DNA from 4 places in the Pseudoalteromonas sp. Angola-7 genome. Region 2 is predicted to be linked to each of the others. Evidence: predicted binding sites of a transcription regulator. Region 2 holds the regulator's gene; each other region holds the start of a gene.
The links. The regulator sigma-54, encoded in region 2, starts transcription at its own class of promoters, with help from an activator protein. The targets are predictions, from matches to a motif close to GTTGGCACGNNNNTNGNNT.
Positions count from the first base shown of each region.

Region 1: a site for sigma-54 is predicted at 1,868-1,886, ahead of PSH50_RS13120 (BON domain-containing protein). Genes of this name have one in related genera too.
Region 3: a site for sigma-54 is predicted at 2,487-2,505, ahead of PSH50_RS05015 (FlgO family outer membrane protein). Genes of this name have one in related genera too.
Region 4: a site for sigma-54 is predicted at 2,598-2,616, ahead of PSH50_RS18700 (YggN family protein). Genes of this name have one in related genera too.

Region 1 is NZ_JAQREL010000009.1:67,767-72,247, forward strand. Features, by position in the region: gene PSH50_RS13105 (sce7726 family protein) at 1-518, opposite strand, end outside; tRNA gene PSH50_RS13110 (tRNA-Ile) at 696-772, opposite strand; gene PSH50_RS13115 (YqaE/Pmp3 family membrane protein) at 1,042-1,200, opposite strand; gene PSH50_RS13120 (BON domain-containing protein) at 1,266-1,832, opposite strand; gene PSH50_RS13125 (LiaF domain-containing protein) at 2,150-2,806, shown strand; gene PSH50_RS13130 (VOC family protein) at 2,875-3,291, opposite strand; gene PSH50_RS13135 (hypothetical protein) at 3,363-3,539, opposite strand; gene suhB (inositol-1-monophosphatase) at 3,662-4,465, shown strand.
Region 2 is NZ_JAQREL010000003.1:419,789-424,269, forward strand. Features, by position in the region: gene kdsC (3-deoxy-manno-octulosonate-8-phosphatase KdsC) at 1-117, shown strand, start outside; gene lptC (LPS export ABC transporter periplasmic protein LptC) at 114-668, shown strand; gene lptA (lipopolysaccharide transport periplasmic protein LptA) at 658-1,206, shown strand; gene lptB (LPS export ABC transporter ATP-binding protein) at 1,203-1,928, shown strand; gene PSH50_RS06800 (RNA polymerase factor sigma-54) at 1,998-3,497, shown strand; gene hpf (ribosome hibernation promoting factor) at 3,525-3,812, shown strand; gene PSH50_RS06810 (PTS sugar transporter subunit IIA) at 3,817-4,269, shown strand; gene rapZ (RNase adapter RapZ) at 4,289-4,481, shown strand, end outside.
Region 3 is NZ_JAQREL010000003.1:7,921-12,401, forward strand. Features, by position in the region: tRNA gene PSH50_RS05000 (tRNA-Arg) at 285-359, opposite strand; gene PSH50_RS05005 (FlgO family outer membrane protein) at 468-1,145, opposite strand; gene PSH50_RS05010 (FlgO family outer membrane protein) at 1,154-1,846, opposite strand; gene PSH50_RS05015 (FlgO family outer membrane protein) at 1,860-2,453, opposite strand; gene PSH50_RS05020 (SPOR domain-containing protein) at 2,613-3,191, opposite strand; gene PSH50_RS05025 (SPOR domain-containing protein) at 3,403-4,101, opposite strand.
Region 4 is NZ_JAQREL010000018.1:22,032-26,512, forward strand. Features, by position in the region: gene PSH50_RS18690 (DMT family transporter) at 1-159, opposite strand, end outside; gene PSH50_RS18695 (PLP-dependent aminotransferase family protein) at 265-1,707, shown strand; gene PSH50_RS18700 (YggN family protein) at 1,766-2,560, opposite strand; gene PSH50_RS18705 (PA3496 family putative envelope integrity protein) at 2,942-3,127, shown strand; gene PSH50_RS18710 (glutathione peroxidase) at 3,240-3,731, opposite strand; gene PSH50_RS18715 (AzlD domain-containing protein) at 4,115-4,414, opposite strand; gene PSH50_RS18720 (AzlC family ABC transporter permease) at 4,411-4,481, opposite strand, start outside.

The DNA of each region.
Region 1 (4,481 bases), on a different contig from region 2:
TATCTATCTGTTAATTCATAAAGCCCAGTAGTACCGTCTATAACCTTTAGAGCCTTCTCTACATCAACACTTGGTACAACAAGATAAACCCTTTCAAAAGCTTTTTTATAAGTTTTCAACTGAGAGTCTAATCTTTGAAAAGAGTCAAACTCAGTTTTAATTTCATATGCTGTTGAAGTACCATTAAAAATAGCAACATCCGCAATAGTATTATTAACCTTGAACTCTGTGACATAGAGTGAATTTGAGAGCTTATGCCTCCCTCTTACTATTTTTTCTGCGATAGCATTTTTATATATATATTCATTTGGGTAATGCTGTCTCAATAAGTGAAATGCCCGCTCAAAAAATGCAGGTAGGTTCTGATAATCGAGGCGAATCACATTGGCTTCTAACTCAGAAACTATCTTTTCAAGCGTATGACTCTCACCAAACTTGGCAAGCTCCACTAGGATGCTTTTATTAAAGACCTTGCTCATAAGTTGAAAGTCGTATTTGGTCAGTTCGATATTTTTCATAACCAGTTAAGTAAAAAACATTCCATTTAATTTACCCATAAACAGAGTAACCCATGAATTCAAAATATACATGTAATTATTGCATCATTTTAGGTTCATTAATATTATAAAAAGTAGCACAGAGGTAGCACAGGGTAATTTCTGTTAGTAGGTGTTTACTTAGGAAGCTTGTAAAAATGGTGGCCCCTCCCAGACTCGAACTGGGGACCTAACGATTATGAGTCGTGTGCTCTAACCAACTGAGCTAAGGGGCCAACTTTGTATAACTACGAGGTAGTTAATTTTTGAAGCGTTTAGCCACTGAGCGACTAAAGCGGGTTGCAGTATAAAAAGTTTTTTAAGGCTTGTCACTAGCAAAAACCTTTATTTTAACAATCAGTAAGCTGACTGCTTAAATAGTAATCTTTTTGCATGCGAATAGGCAGGAAATAACAGAAAAATAAACACAGAAGTATGCAAGCCGCTTTTTTACAATTTTAATAACTATAAAAAAGTGGCCGGCTCACATTGAACACACCACACATTATTTTTTAGCAATAATGTAGATAGCGTGAATTAAACCAGGGAAGTAACCCAGTAAAGTTAGTAAAATATTTAGCCAAAAGTGCATACCTAAACCAACTTGTAAAAATACACCCAGTGGCGGTAATAAAATCGACAGTATTATACGAATGATATCCATGATATAACTCCTTTAAAAATGACAAGCAAAAAGCCCAGCTAAGCTGGGCTTTTTAGTATAGTGTATTATTCAGCAACAATAGTTAGTTCATCTACTACGTCACGAACATCTTCAGCATTTTTAGCAATTTTTACTGCTAACTGCTTTTCAGCTTCTGTTTCAACAGAACCTTTAAGTTTTACTATACCGTTGTCGGTATCAACGTCGATATCTGTACCGTCAACTTCTGAGTCAAATAAGAAACGTGTAGTAATTACTGTGGTGATTTTAGCGTCAGTTAAGTCGTTATCGTCATCATCCATAGTGTCACGATCTTTGTCGTCCATATCCATGTTTTTCACAACAGTTAGGTTGTTTTCTACATCAGATACGCCATCTAGGCTAATTACAAGTTCTTCAGCTAGCTCTTTATCAAGGTCGCTGTTTACTTTACCTGTAAGTACTACCTTGCCATTTTTTACATCAGTGTTAATGTCAAAGTTGTTTAGATTAGTGTTCATAAGAAGCACTGTTTCTGCCTTACCATCAATCCAAGCATCTTTACTTTCATTTTCCCAAGTGCCCGCTTGAGCACCCATAGCTGTAGTACCTAGAACTAAAGCCGCAATCATAGATTTGTTGAATGTTTTCATAATCTTTCTCCTTTTGATTAAAGACACTTTTATGTATGCGAGCTTTAGGCCAACTTTATTAACACTTTAAATTCATAAAGTTAGCTATTTTATTGGGTATAAATAAAAATACCTCCGAGTAAACATTTACAGGCTATTAGGTAAAACTTTCTTAAGTGGTGAAAATAACGATTATATTGCTGTTTTGGTTAATCTATCGTTAATATAATAAATTAAGCGGAGTTATTAAAACAATAAGCCATTGATATATAAATAGTTAAGTTTTGGTACACCACTTGCTATGTACAGTGGTAACTCATATAAAAAGGATTATTCCCATGTCTGTAAAAATTGAAGACCGCCCAATAGAGCAAGTTCGCGAACAAGTAATAGACCAACTTATTTATAACTACAGCCATGGCGTTATTTCAGCTGAAGCCTTTGAAAGGCGCTTAGACAGTGCAATGGAAGCAACCGATAATACTGCGTTACTTAATTTAGTAGAGGATTTAACCCTTACTACAGATACCCAGTACAGTGCTCAAAAGCAAACGCAATTTGCCCCTAACTACAGCGCCCAACAAGCGGATGAAGAAAACTTAACACTGCGAAGCATTTTAGGCTCAAGCGAGCGTAGCGGCCAATGGGTGGTGCCTAAAGATATTTATATTCAAAACTATATGGGGTCGATTGTTTTAGATTTTACTGATGCTATTTTTGCCCACCAACATGTTACCGTGCATGTAAATTGTATTTTTGGCAGCGAAGAAATTTACGTACCAGAGCACGTTAATGTAGTTTCTAAAATGTTTTGTATATTAGGTAGTTTTGAAAACAAAACGGTGTCGCTTAATAAGCGCCAAGGCCCCACAATTAACCTAGAAGGTAAAACAGTTTTAGGTTCGGTGGAGGTAAAAGTTAAACGCACCATTAAAGAAAAATTTGTGAGTTTTGCTAATGATTTAAAGGCCCAGCTTGGGGTGAGTAATAAATAATACGGGTAAAAACAAATGGGTAGAAAAGCCATATTATGCGCTTTTCTACACCGTTATTTATGCCTATTTTATAAGTCGTTATTACGCTCGCTTGGAATGTCACTCATATACTGCACAAACTCAACCTCGAACCCTGCTGGGTCTAAGTAATATACGTTTTTTCTAAATGGGTTTTCTGCGCCCTCTTTATCAATGCTAAATCCGGCGTGTTTTAAGCGCTGTATAACAGCGTCTAGGTTGTTTGTAACGTAGGCAAAATGAGCCAGCCCGACTTGATGCCCTGCCAAATCTCTGTTTTTATGCTCGCCATTATCGCTTATAGCAATGTAGTGATTATCGTCGCCAAAATGTACCCAGCGCTTAGGTTTGCCATACCAGGTGTTATGCCCTTCACTTCTAATTGACCAATAAGGAAAAGCTGCTTGGTAAAATTTAAGCATGGCATTTATATCGTTTACTACTAAATGTACGTGTTCTAATTTCATTATTATTTACCCTAGTTGATTGCTTAAACACAAGATAAAACCTCAAGCTAACTTTAGGTAAAGCACTTTTTTTACTTTTTAGTATTATTGGCGTGTACTGCCCTTTTAAGATTAATTTTTACATCAATACGTTGGCTAGCAGGACGCGAAAGCTTTGCATCATGGCTGTGATTAAGTTGCCCTTTGGTTGAACAAATTTCAATCCATACACGCCAACATGCCTTAGATACGAATAAATTTACATGCATTTCAAGGCCGTACAAAAAACGCACAAAAGTATTTAGGGTTTATTGTTTACTTTATGGCAAAAGTCGCTAAAATACGCCGGCTTAAATATATAAACGTTCTTTTACAACCCAAAGGTAATACCATGCATCCAATGTTAAACATTGCGGTTCGCGCTGCGCGCAACGCAGGCAAAATTTTACTTCGCGCAAGTGAAGATTTATCAAAAGTTGAAATTCAACAAAAAGGCACTAACGACTTAGTGACTAACATTGATAAAGAAGCCGAAGCCGTAATTCGTGATACAATTTTAAAATCTTACCCTGATCACTGCATTGTTGGTGAAGAACTAGGTGAGCACAAAGGTAAAGATGCAGATTACCAATGGATTGTTGACCCGCTTGATGGCACAACTAACTTCATCAAGGGTATCCCTCATTTCGCGGTTTCTATCGCACTTAAAGTAAAAGGTCGTTTAGACCAAGCTGTAATTTACGATCCAGTTCGTGGCGAGCTTTTCACTGCATCTCGTGGTCAAGGCGCACAGCTAAACAGCAAGCGTTTACGCGTTACTAAAACCGTAGAATTAGCTGGTTCAATTCTAGCAACAGGCTTCCCTTTCAAACAAAAACACCACTTAGATGCATACACAGACGCGTTTAAAGCATTGTTTACACAAACTGCTGATATTCGTCGTGCAGGTTCTGCAGCGCTAGATATGGCATATGTAGCGGCGGGCCGTGTTGATGGCTTTTTTGAAATTGGTTTAAAACCATGGGACACAGCAGCAGGCGAGTTACTTGTAAAAGAAGCTGGCGGCATGGTTGTTGATTTTGCAGGTGGCGTTAACTACAACAATAGCGGTAACATTATTTGTGGTGCTCCTAAGCTTACCCAAGCAATTATTCGTGAAATTCGCCCAGTATTACCTGAAGCGTTACTTCGCTAATAAAGTGCATGTAACC
Region 2 (4,481 bases):
CGCTTATCGCATTACACTACGCAAATGCCTGGCGGCTTTGGCGCCGTTAGAGAGCTCACAGACTTACTTATGCTAGAGAATGGCATAGCGCTTACAACACAAGGCACCAGTTCATGAATGCAGCACGCGTTATACTCAGTGCGTTATTCATCGGCTGTATGGTTTGGCTTTGGTACCCTTATTTTACCCAAACAAATGTAGCGCCAGAGCAAGAACCTGAAGTAATTGCAAAGCCCGATTACACCGCTATAGAGCTTAAGCAAACAGCCTATGACGAGCAAGGCAAAATAAGCCATAAAGTCACCGCGGCTAAAATGGAGCTATACCAACAGCTTGGTTTTACATTTTTTGAAAAACCTATTTTCACCTTGTATAACGAAAAACAAACATGGCGAATAAATGCAGACGAAGCAACGCTTTACGAAGATAAACAACTTATTTTAGAAGGCAATGTGGTTGCTAAAAATTTAGTTGATAATGCCATGATAGATAACATCAATGCCGATAACATCGAAGTCGACATTAAAGCGCTAACAATGCGCTCTGAGCAGCCAGTGGTTGTCACTGGGCCTAATTTAAAAATTGTCGGTAAAGGCCTTGAAGCCGATTTAAAAACCGAAGTAATAAAACTAATTAACCATACGCGAACAATATATTATGACCAATAAACTCACTAAAATACTTATTATCCCATCGCTAATGCTTGCATTTAGCGCCTCTGCTGCTGAGCCTGCTGCTCAACCGCCAGCAAATCAAATTTCTATTAGTGCAGACCGTCAAGAAGGCCAACTTAAAGAAAACGTAGGTATTTTTGAAAAGAACGTCGAAATTGTGCATGGTAATCGCAAAATTACAGCCGACCGACTCGAAGTACATAAACGTGAAGACTTAGGGGATAACAAACAACTCCTTATTGCCACTGGCAGCCCAGCCTACTTCGAAGAAAAGCAAGACGATGGGACCGTAATGAGTGCCAGTGCAAACGAAGTACGTTACGACGTAGCAAAGCGCTTTTTAACACTTGTTGGCGATGCTGAAGTCGCACAAGCCGGTCAAAAAATTAATGCTAAAAGTATTACCTACGATATGCAGCAGCAGCTTATTAGCGCAGAAAAAGACGAAAACTCTACGGATCGTGTCCACACAATTTTAGTGCCTGTTGAAGCAAAAATTAAAGAAAAAACAGGTAACGAAGGTCAACCATGAGCACCTTAAAAGCAGAACTATTAGCAAAAAGCTATAAAGGCCGCCAAGTTGTAAAAAATGTAGGCCTTGAGGTAGAAGCCGGCAGCATTGTTGGCTTATTGGGCCCTAATGGCGCAGGTAAAACCACCACCTTTTACATGATTGTAGGGTTAGTACCTAGCGACAAAGGTAAAATTTCTATTGATGATAACGACATTACGTTATTGCCTATGCACAGCCGCGCACGCTTAGGCATTGGCTATTTGCCGCAAGAGTCATCAATATTTAGAAAGCTGACAGTTTATCAAAACTTAATGGCTATTTTAGAAACGCGTAAAGAGCTCAATAAAGCCGCACGTGAAGAAACGCTTAACAACTTACTTGATGAATTTAGTATCCAGCATATTCGCGATAGCCAAGGTATGGCGCTTTCTGGTGGTGAACGCCGCCGTGTAGAAATTGCCAGAGCACTGGCAGCAAACCCTAAATTTATTTTATTGGATGAGCCTTTTGCTGGTGTTGATCCGATTTCAGTGTTAGATATAAAGAAAATAATAGAACATCTTAAAAACCGTGGCATTGGCGTATTAATTACCGATCACAATGTAAGAGAAACCCTTGATGTTTGTGAAAAAGCCTACATTGTTTCTCATGGGGAGCTAATTGCATCTGGCACCCCAGAACACGTATTAAATGACAAAACTGTACGCGATGTTTATTTAGGCGAGCAATTTAGGCTGTAACATTTAAGCCACACCTACAAGCATCTGCTAATATTAATTATAACAACACAAAAGGATTGTTAGAGATACATGAGGCAATCATTACAGCTGCGCATGGGCCAGCAACTTACAATGACTCCACAATTGCAACAAGCGATTCGCTTGCTGCAGCTCAGTACATTGGATCTCCAGCAAGAAATACAAGAAGCACTTGATAGCAACCCGCTATTAGAAGTAGAAGAGCAAGATTACACGGAAGAGTCGGCTGGAAAAAATGAACAAAAAGCAGATACGGATGATGTAACCGTAAGCGCATCGGCTGACGATACAACCAGCGAGTACGAGCAAGACAGTGGCGAAGCTTTAAATAAAGACACCGTTAGCGATGATATGGCAATGGATGTAACTTGGGATGAGTACATGAGCGCAGCCCCTGCTGCATCCTCAGGCCCAATGCCGGAAGATGAGTCTATTTATCAAGGTGCCTCTACTGAAACGCTACATGAGTATCTAATGTGGCAGCTTCAGCTTACTCCCTTTAGCCCCACTGACGAAGCCATTGCTATTGCCATTGTAGAAGCTGTAGATGACTCGGGTATTTTAACGCTAAGTTGCGAAGAGATTTTAGAGAGCTTTAACCAAGAAAACGATGACGAAGTTGAAGTTGAACTTGATGAAATAGAAGCCGTTTTAAAGCGTATTCAGTTATTTGACCCTGTAGGTATAGCCGCGCGCAGTTTACAAGAGTGCTTGTGTATTCAGCTAAACCAGTTTGATAAAGACACCCCTTTTATAGAACAAACTAAAATGATCTTAACCGATCACATTGATCTATTAGCGGCACGCGACTATCGTACATTAATGAAAAAGACTAAGCTTAAAGAAGACGAGCTTAAAGAGGTCATGACCCTAATACATACCCTCAACCCAAAACCTGCAGATACAATAGTAAGGGAAGAGTCGGAGTATGTAATACCGGATGTGTCGGTTAAAAAAATAAAAGGCCGCTGGGTGGTAGAGCTAAACCCAGATAGCATGCCAAAAATACGCGTAAATAGTCAGTACGCGGCTATGTCACGTACCGTAAAATCAAGTGGTGATAGCCAATTTATTCGCTCTCACTTACAAGAAGCTAAATGGTTTATAAAAAGCCTTGAAAGCAGAAACGACACGCTGCTCAAAGTAACAAACTGTATTGTAAAACAGCAACAGGCATTTTTTGAACATGGCCCCGAAGCCATGAAGCCAATGGTTTTAAACGATGTTGCTGAAATGGTAGAAATGCATGAATCGACAATTTCGCGTGTTACCACGCAAAAATATATGCATACGCCACGTGGTATTTTTGAGCTTAAGTATTTTTTCTCAAGCCACGTAAGCACTGAAAACGGCGGAGAGTGTTCATCAACCGCAATACGTGCCCTAATTAAAAAGCTAATTGCCGCGGAAAACTCAGCTAAACCATTGAGTGATAGTAAAATTGCGGATATATTGGCAGAGCAAGGAATTAAAGTAGCTAGACGCACAATAGCAAAATACCGTGAATCGCTAGCTATTCCACCGTCAAATCAGAGAAAGAGTTTGATATAAGACGTAAAAAACAAAGAGGAAATGCTTATGCAACTAAACCTAACTGGTCGTCACGTAGAAGTAACTGATTCACTTAGAGACTATGTAAATAATAAATTTGCAAAGCTAGAAAGGCACTCAGATCATATTAGCAATGTGCATGTCATTCTCGATGTAGAAAAACTCAACCAAAAAGCAGAAGCGACTATTCATGTAAGTGGCGCAGATTTATTTGCCTCAACAGAGCACCAAGATATGTATGCCGCTATAGACTCGTTGATTGACAAGCTCGATCGTCAAGTCATAAAACATAAAGAGAAGCTTGCTAGACACTAATATTATGAAATTAAGTACATTAGTATGCCAGGACTGCAGCAAAGCTGCGGTCCTTTTTAGTAGTAAAAAAAGAATTTTAGAGTTTATCAGTGAGCTAGCTCATGAAAAGCTCCCCTACTTACCACAACAAGATATTCTTAATGCGCTGGCAAGCAGAGAAAAGCTAGGCAGTACTGGTATTGGCCGAGGTATCGCCATTCCTCATGGCAGAATGGGTGGCGTAGAAGAGCCGCTGGCTTTAGTACTTGTTAGCGACACCCCTGTTAACTTTGATGCTATTGATAACTGCCCTGTTGATATTTTTGTTGCACTCATCGTACCAGATGGCGATAACCAACAGCACCTAAAGACTCTGGCAACCATAGCTGATAAACTGAGCAACAAAGAATTTTGTAAACAGCTGCGTAGTGCTAAAACCGATGCAGAGCTGTATCAAGTAATTGTTGATCAATCGTAGTAAATACTAAGGGCTATAAATGGAGTTAATTATCATAAGCGGCCGTTCTGGTTCAGGTAAGTCGGTTGCTTTACGCGTGGTTGAAGATTTAGGCTATTATTGCGTAGATAATATTCCGGTCAACTTACTGCCCTCTTTAGTGCGAAGTGTTTCAGATAACTATGACAAAATAGCCGTTAGTATAGATGTTCGTAATATCCCCAAAGAACAAG
Region 3 (4,481 bases), 410 kb from region 2:
GGTAGCCAACCCTTAAAATGGGATACTAAAATCACGATCCGCATTCTTCCTTTAATTTTCATCCGCTTAACTGAATTACAGCGGTTTTAGTTACATCAAAATCGACAAAACGATTCGGTGTAACTATGAGTGTAACTAAAGATATGGAATATAGAAAGCCATCATGAACGTTTAAGTTCGTTCAGGAGATACTATCAAAACCTTTAAATACAAGAGATAAGAAGGGAAGTTGACTTGGTACGAGTCAATATGAACTAATATGAATTACTATGGAAAACATGAATTGGTAGCCCCTACAGGAATCGAACCTGCAACTGCCCCTTAGGAGGGGGCCGTTATATCCATTTAACTAAGAGGCCGCATAGAGCTTACAGCTTACAGCTTACAGCTTACAGCTTACAGCTTACAGCTTACAGCTTACAAAAATTATAACGGCATTTTGTTTTTCATATCAAGCTAAAATTAACTTAATTGCTTGATAAATATATATCTTCTTTGTTTAACACGTACAGCGGTATGAGTTTACGGCTGCTTGCTACAATATGTTTGCTGTGAACATTTATAACGCGGGTGTTTACTGCTACGCCATTTGGGCGGTAAATTAACGTACCTGCTAATACATAGTTAGCCATGCTGCTTTCGCTTAGCTTTTCTATATCGCGCGATAACACGAAGTCGCCTCTGTTTGATACATCAATGTTGTCCATGGTTTTAAAATCTACCACGCCGTAGCCAAATTTTTGCAGCTGATGAATAAACGTCTCTGCTAATTGATTACCCAACTGATTACTTTTATTAAGCGATGCGTCTAAATCTACAATGGTGGTAACCGCTATGTTGATGCTGTTGTTATCGGGCGCTTCGGCTTCAAGCGTATCGACTAAATCCAGCGCCATTTGCTCTACATAGTTTGCCAGCGTTTTGTGGTGTTTAAGCGGTGTAAACTGCCTTGCTGTGTCGTACTCACTTTGCTGCTGCACAGATTGGTTGGCATACATAGGCTTTAGTTGGCTACTTTGCGTTACCACGGTGTAATCTGAGCGCGTGTTTATGCTTTCGTTATGCTCATTATTTTGCGTTATTGAACAGCCAGTTAATGCTAACGTTGCCGTTAGCCCCGCTATAGCAGATAGTTTGTAAAACATGGTCAACCTCACTCGCTTGCTTGTTTAAGCATAATTCCGTCGGTGCGATAGCTACTGTTTAGCGCATCAACCACTGATTGAGGAATAAACCCTTGCGCACTGCCCACTACCGCTTTACTTTTAATGCCCACTATTCGTGCATTTACCAGTACGCCACCTTGGTGGCTCACAAGTGTTCCTGCTAATACGTAATTAAAGTTTTGATCTTGGTTTAGCTCTAGGTAGTCGCGGCTAAATACAAAGTCGCCTGCGGGGGTTACTCGCATATAATCGGTGGTTTTAAAATCGATAACCGGTACTCCAAAACTATGCAGCTCGTGCATGAAGCTTTCGGCTATTTGGTTACCTAACAGGCTTCCATCGCTGTAGTCATCATCTAAAAATACAAAGCTAGAAACGGCAAGTGGCGTTTTGTCGTTTACGTATTGCAGGTTTTCGACCATGTCTTGCATTATACCGCGCACATAATGGTTTATATTTTTGCGTTTTGCGGGGGCACTTTTGGTGTAGTTACTTTGCTTGTTTAAATTAGACTGAAATAACGCTTCATTTGGTGCAGGTGCTTTTACCGCACGTTGCTCTGAAACAAGCTGGGCTGCATTGTCTTGCTCAACTTGCTCCGGCTCTGAATGTAGCGAATTTAACATTTGCGAACAGCCAAAGCCTAATGGCAAACATAGGGTAATTAATAGGTTTCTCATGGTGTGCTCCTGATTAATATTCGCTGCGGTACAAAGAGCCGTCACGCTGCTGAATTTTTTCGTTTCCCCACATTACATTTATAGGGATCTCTGTGCTGCCTGCCGACAGTACTTGCTTGTTTTCAATATTAACGAGTCGTGCATTAACTATGTAAGCATGCTGTTGGCGCGTTACAGTGCCGGTGATGACTAAGTCAATATTTTGGCGATTGCGTAATTTACTTAAGTCGCGGCTTAATATGCTGTCTGCGTTTTGCGCTAATATAAGGTTATTGCCAAGGCGGTACTCAACGGTATGATAGCCAAGCTGGGTAAATTGCGTTAATAAGCTTTCTTGAATTTGTAAGCTCAAACCCGAGGCCTGCCCTGCTACTAGCTTAGTATCTAAAGCATCCGCATAAAAAAAGCTACTCACACCAATGCGCGCATTGGCATTTAAAGCACCATTTACATGGTTAAGCTGCGAGGCTAGATTTGCTACATACTCGTTAACGGTATAGGGGGCCATTGCTGCTTTTGGCGCGTCAGTAGGCACACTCGGCTCTGGGGGCGGAACCAAGTTGCAAGCAGTTAAATTTAACAATACTAAAGGCAGTAAAAGGCGCATAGTTGCCGTCCTCTTCAAAACATACCGAGGATAAAGCAATTATTATGCCTAATTAACCTAAACTCTGGATAATAAACCTATCTCTAGCCAGAGATAATAAATTTAAGTATCAAGATAGTTCAATATGCTAGTAAGGCTCTTAACCAGAGTTCAGGTTAATTAACTTTGAGGCGTTTTGACGTAGTAGGTTACAAAGCAAGTATTATTGTTTATTAATAACTTACATGCATCGTTTGCTGCTTCTTTTGTTTTAAACGCACCAAGCTTTAATCTATAAAAGATGTGCTGGTCAATCAGTACTTGCTCGGTATTTACTTCAAGCTTATTTGAGGCCGATTGAAATTGCTTTATAGCCGCTTCAAGTACCGCTTTATTTTTATATGCCCCCACTTGCACAGCAAACAGCGCATTTGTATTTACAACAGCTAAGTGGTTAGTTTGCTGCAGTTTTGGCTGCGCGTTAAGTTGTTTTAATTTATCTACTGTGCGCTGTAATTCACTTTCTAGCTTTAACAGTCTTTCTAGTTGAGGCTTGGTTTGTTGCCACTGCTGCGCTGACTCTTTTAGTACGGCTAAGTCATCTTTTTTAATGAGCACCGCCTGCTTTTGGGCCGTTGCGAGTGCGTGAGCACTGCTTGCTAATGCAAAGCCTAAAACTAATGTGGCTAAAAAATCCTTGTAGTGCAGCATAAGTATGTTGTTAATATGGGTAAGAGTGGGCGCTATTTTAACAGCCAATCATCGCTTAGCAAGTCACGCGTGCTACGGCCTATTGCGCTTTTATACCAATTAGCTTAATTAAGTAATCTATTTTGAGGATAGTAAAACGTATTGATAGCTAGACAAAAAAATTCGCTATTTAGTTGTTCTAAACGAGATTTATTAACGCAGAACGCAACACGATTAGCCCCATAAAATGATTATTTATTATTGCGGGTTAGTATCACTATTAAAGTTTAATTGGCTTATCGGTGTAGTTACTTACAATGCAGTCGAGCTTATACATTTTAAATACTTCACAGTCGGCTTTGGCATTTTTAAGGTTTTTATAGGAGCCAAGCTTTAAGCGATAAAAGGTTTTATCATTTATTTTTGCGGTTTCTACGTTGGTTAATATTTTATCTCTAAATAGTGGCGCTGCTTTGGTATTTAGTTCTTGCCAAGCCTTGGCTACATCCTGCTTAGAATCAACCGAGGCAACTTGTAATGCAAATACATGTTTAGGGGTATTAAGCTTTATAGTTTGCTTTTGGTTATTGTTAGCAGCTTTGTAAGTTTGCTGACGACGTGGCTTATTACTGGTTGTACGCGAAGGCGTGCGAGTGTAACGGCTGCTGTAGGCAGGGCTTGCATTAGATTGTGCAATAGCTTTAGAGTTTATTATATCTATATGATTAACCAGGTAAGTAATTTCTTTTTCAAGCTTTAAAATACGCTCTATACCGGCGCGTGCTTGCTGCCATTGCATTGCGGCATCTTTTAATTGCGCAAGCTCTAGTGCAGTTATCGATACGTAATCGGGCGTGGTGTTAGGTATTTCATTATCAACAGCAGGTTTAGCGGTAGGCGTAATAGAGCACGCCGTGCCAAACGTAAGCGTAAAAAGGCATACAAAAAAGTGTTTATAGTATTTTTTTAATTTAAGCATGTACCCGTTATCCTGAAAGCAGTGCCTGTGCACTTACATTTCAGTTAAACATTCTCACAAGAAAGCGTTTAACTTAGCAATTTAAACAATGAGCGATTTTTGCTCCCGCACGCTAATTTACCTGCTTAGATAAAATTAACATGACCCTTCCGTGAGTTTGGCTTTTAATACAACTTTGATGCCAATTAACATAAACTTTACAATATAAATTACGTTATGTTGCTATATAACGCAAGTCAAATTCAGAACATAATTAAGCGTAGACCATCTTTATTACTGGCGGCGTTAAAATTAAGTAAAGCCTTACCTATTTTGGTATTAATAATTTAGCACTAAAAAAGGCGCCTAAACAGGCGCCTTGGTGGGTAATTTAATAAAAA
Region 4 (4,481 bases), on a different contig from region 2:
CTTTTTGTAGGCCACAAATAGCCACATACATGCAGCTGCTATGGCAAAGCGATAAAACAAAGAAAGCTCCACAGCAATATCGCCTAGCTGAAACGAAATCGCGAGCCACGTAGAGCCCCAAATTAACACTGTTGTGAGATATAGCGCTGCGCTTTTCATGGCAGACCTCTAAAAAACCGATTGAGTGGTTATTTTAGAGTCTATCTGTATACTTACCATATACAGAAAAGTATAAATGTAACCTATACAGATTTGAGGCGAGATATGCAGCCAGCTGCCAATAAACAAAAAGCCGAGTTTTTATATCAACAAGTTATTGAGCTAATTAAAGACATGCAAGCACAAAAGGTGTTGCTACCTGGAGAAAAGCTTCCTTCGCTTCGTAAAATGGCTAGTAACTTAAATATTAGCATTCCGACGGTTAAGCAAGCGTATCAAGCGTTAGAAGATCAAGGGTTAGTAGAGGCACGTGCAAAATCGGGCTACTTTTTAACGGTGCTTAATACGGTTTACAGCTTGCCAAAGCGTGTAAAACTAAGCCGCGAGCCTGTCACTGTAAATAAACAAGCGTTAATAGAGCAGGTATACAGCGCTATTCATCAACCTAATGTAATTGCCTTTGGTATTGCCAATCCCGTTGCTGCCGCGCCTACCGATAAAGCTTTAGCCCGCACCATGCGCCGGGTTATGATAATTGCTGGGGCGAGTGTTATTAATTATGGCCCTATTGATGGTTTTGCTGCGCTTAAAAAGCAATTAGTGCATAGATACTTAGGCTTTGGTATTGGTGTAAATATAGATGAACTGGTGATCACCAATGGCGCGCAAGAGGCGCTGGCTATCGCACTTAAGTGTGTTACTAAGCCCGGCGATGTGGTTGCAATTGAAACCCCCTGTTATCACGGCATTATTGAACTAATAGAGAGCTTAGGTTTAAAGGCGCTTGAAATTCCGCTATGCCCCGACAATGGTATTTGGCTTAACGACTTAGCTCAAGCGCTTGAGCAACATGATATAAAAGCATGCTTGTTTTCGACCGCCATAAATAACCCGGTTGGCAGCTTTATGAGCGATGAAAGCCGTAAGCAAATGGTGGACTTAATAGAGTCACATAATGTTGTTCTTATAGAAGATGATGTGTACGGTGATCTGCACTTTACTGCCAAGCGTGGCACGCCCGCTTTAGCGTATTCAAAAAAGGGGCTTGTGATCAGCTGCGCCTCGTTTTCAAAAACGGCTGCACCAAGTTATCGAGTAGGTTGGTTAATAGCAGGCAAGTTTGCTGGACAAGCGCGCCGGCATAAGCGTGCATTAAGTTGCTCTGCCTCACTTATAAATCAGTGGACGCTTTCTGAGTTTATAGCCAGTGGTGAGTATGACCGTAATTTAAAAGTACTTAGGCAGCGCTTACGTAATAACAAAGAACGCATGCGGTGGTGCTTATTAAACGCGATGCCTAAAAATACGCGTATTAGTGACCCTAAAGGTGGGTGTGTTATTTGGCTTGATTTAGGCCAAGGGGTAGACAGTCAAAAGTTATTTTTACTGGCGCTAGAAGCTGGTATTAGCATAACCCCCGGACTTATTTTTTCAGCAAGTAATAAGTATAAAAGCTGTATTAGGCTAAGTTACGGGGTGCAGTGGAGCGAAAAAATAGAGCAGGCTATTACCACGTTAGGTGCGCTGGCTCACACGCTAAAAGAATAAAAAAGCAGCACCTAATATACAAGTGCTGCTAAAGGGATGTTAAATACGGTGCGGTGTATTAATTTTGTTTAATGGTAAATAACTCGTAGCCTTTCAGCTGGGGTAACTGCGCTACTAATTGCTCTTCTTGCTGTGCTATGTTGGCAAAGCTGTCGCATAAAGAGTTGGCACGCTTTTCAAGCGCACTGGCATGCAGCTCTACTTTTTCTTCTATTTGCGCGCCCATATTTTCCATGCGTTGCTCAAATGCATCCATATCTCCACCCGAACCAAGCAGCTCAGAGCCTAAAGCAACTAAAATACTGCCCATTGATTGCATAACGGCAGACTCAACCACGGTTTCTATTTGCTCCTCAAATTGGTGTTCAAAGTTTTCACCAAATTGATTAAAGCTTTGTTGGCCCATTACAAACGTACCTTGTTGATAAAAGGTGTTTTCTACTTCAAGTCTTATATCGTCCATCAGGCCAGATAAGTCATCAAGGCCATCAATATTAAATGCGTTAGCTACTTCCTCTAGTGCTACACCGGCTATTTTTACTCCGTCTAGGGCAATATTAGCGACCTCAGGTAGCTGCGTACGTAAGTTGTCAGAATACTGGGTAAGCGCTTGGCGTTGCTCGCTGTTAATGGATATTTGTTCGCCATTTATAGTTAAGTTGCCATTGCTGTTAAAGCGCATGAATTGATTAGATGCGGTAAAAATTTCTAATTCGCTAGGTTTAATGCGTACATCGTTTTTAAACTCTACATTACACTGCTCATTGCTAAACGAAATGCCCGCATTGTTATCGTTATGTGCCATTGCAGCGGGTGTACAAATTAAAGCGCTTACTAATAGTAAATTTTTCATGTTTATTCTCTAATAATTGTTGATGACAGCTAAGTACTAACAAGTTTGGTGCCATTATTTATTTTTATTTTAAAACAGTAGGTTATGAAATTTGTGTGTTTTTAATGATTTTTAATTTTGATAAATAAACTACTTTTTAGTCAAAAACACTAAAAATAAATAAATGATAAATTTTATTTGTCGAAACGATAAAAAACTCTCACTTTCCACTTTCTTAATTTAGCGCTATTTATTCACAATATTGACATGAAGGCTATTTACGATAGTCACGTGGCTTTATTTTGGTGCTAATTTGTTCGTATTTTAGCGCTAAACATTTTTTTAATTTACCAAGTGCAGGAATAAACCTGAGTTGGTCTCAAACACTTTATGGAGTGGGTTGTGGGTAAGACATTTAGTTACGATGCGCTAGATGATGATTTTGTTGAAGACGAGTACGAAATGGTCGGGCGTAATCAGCATGACAAAAAAAAGCAAAAGGTGAAAAAGAAGTTGGAAGATTACCTTGAGCAAAAACGTTTGCGTAAAAACCTAGGTGAAGACGACTTAAACGATTACATAGACTAAATTGTGCTAGTTAAAATAATGCGCCTTTTTTATTAGGGTTTGAATGTGCGTTTACGCATGTTTAAAGGCTAAACATTGGCAATAAAGAGGCTTTATGCCTCTTTATTACTTATTATGTACTTAATTTAGCGAGTGCTTGTTGAATAGTGGTTTCTAGCTTTTCTGGTTTTGTAAAAGGCGCATAGCGCTTGATAGGTGTGCCATCGGACGCTATCAAAAACTTGGTGAAGTTCCACTTTATTTTGCGTGTTAAAAAGCCGGGTAAGGCCGATTTTAAATACCTAAATACAGGGTGGGCGTGACGACCGTTTACATCCACTTTAGCGGCCATTAAAAAGCTTACCCCGTAATTGATTAAACAACCTTGTTGTATTTGCGTTGCGTCGCCTGGCTCTTGCTGACCAAATTGATTACATGGAAAACCAATAATAACCAATCCGCTTTTCGCGTACTCACTATGAAGAGTTTGTAGCGACTCGTACTGCTTAGTAAAGCCACACTCACTTGCGGTATTAACAATAAGCACAACCTTGCCTTCAAAGTCGCTAAAGTTAATTGTTTTACCGTCTAGCGCAGTAGCCGTTAATTGATGAAATTCATGCATGATGGGTGCTTTTTTATTGTTGTTAGCTACATTCTACCCGCTGTAGCGCGTTACTAAAAGTATAAAATTTAGGCGTGTTAATACCGCGCTTAACTATGGGCTAATGGGTTGGCTGTTATTTAGGGCGTGTTGAACTTTGCGGATTGAAATTTGTTCAACCTAGGGGCGATCAAATCGCGGCGCGAGGTTTGTAACCTAGTGGGCTAAGTAAAAACCGAGCAACAGAGTTTATCGCCCCTAGGCAGAACCCAAAGGGCAGCGCATGTTTGGCATTTATGCTACGTTATCGCCTATTTATGGGGAATAACCACACTTCACAGGCTCTGCCTTGCCTAAAAACCAAACATACTGCTGCAAATTCAAACGCCAAAGGTCAACACGCCCTAGTTTAAAATTAAAAATAACCCCATACTGGCAAGCGTTGTGTAATAAATATTATGTGTTTTATAGGCAACAATAATAGCAACGATAGCTGCACTTAAATAAGGGTTGTGCCAGTTAAGGTTGAGCCCGTCTTCATTTATAAAAATAATAGGTACCCAAATAGCGGTTAGTACAGCGGGTGCGCTAAAGCTTAAAAACTGCTGCATTTTAGGGCCCACTTTAAAACCAAGGCGATGATGTAAAAATAAGTAACGAGTAAAAAAGGTAATACACGCCATTAATAATATAGTGAGCATCATAACGGGCTGTCCTTTTTTTGTGTAAGCCTTGCAGTAAAGTAGCCTGCACTCATTGCAAGTAGAGCAG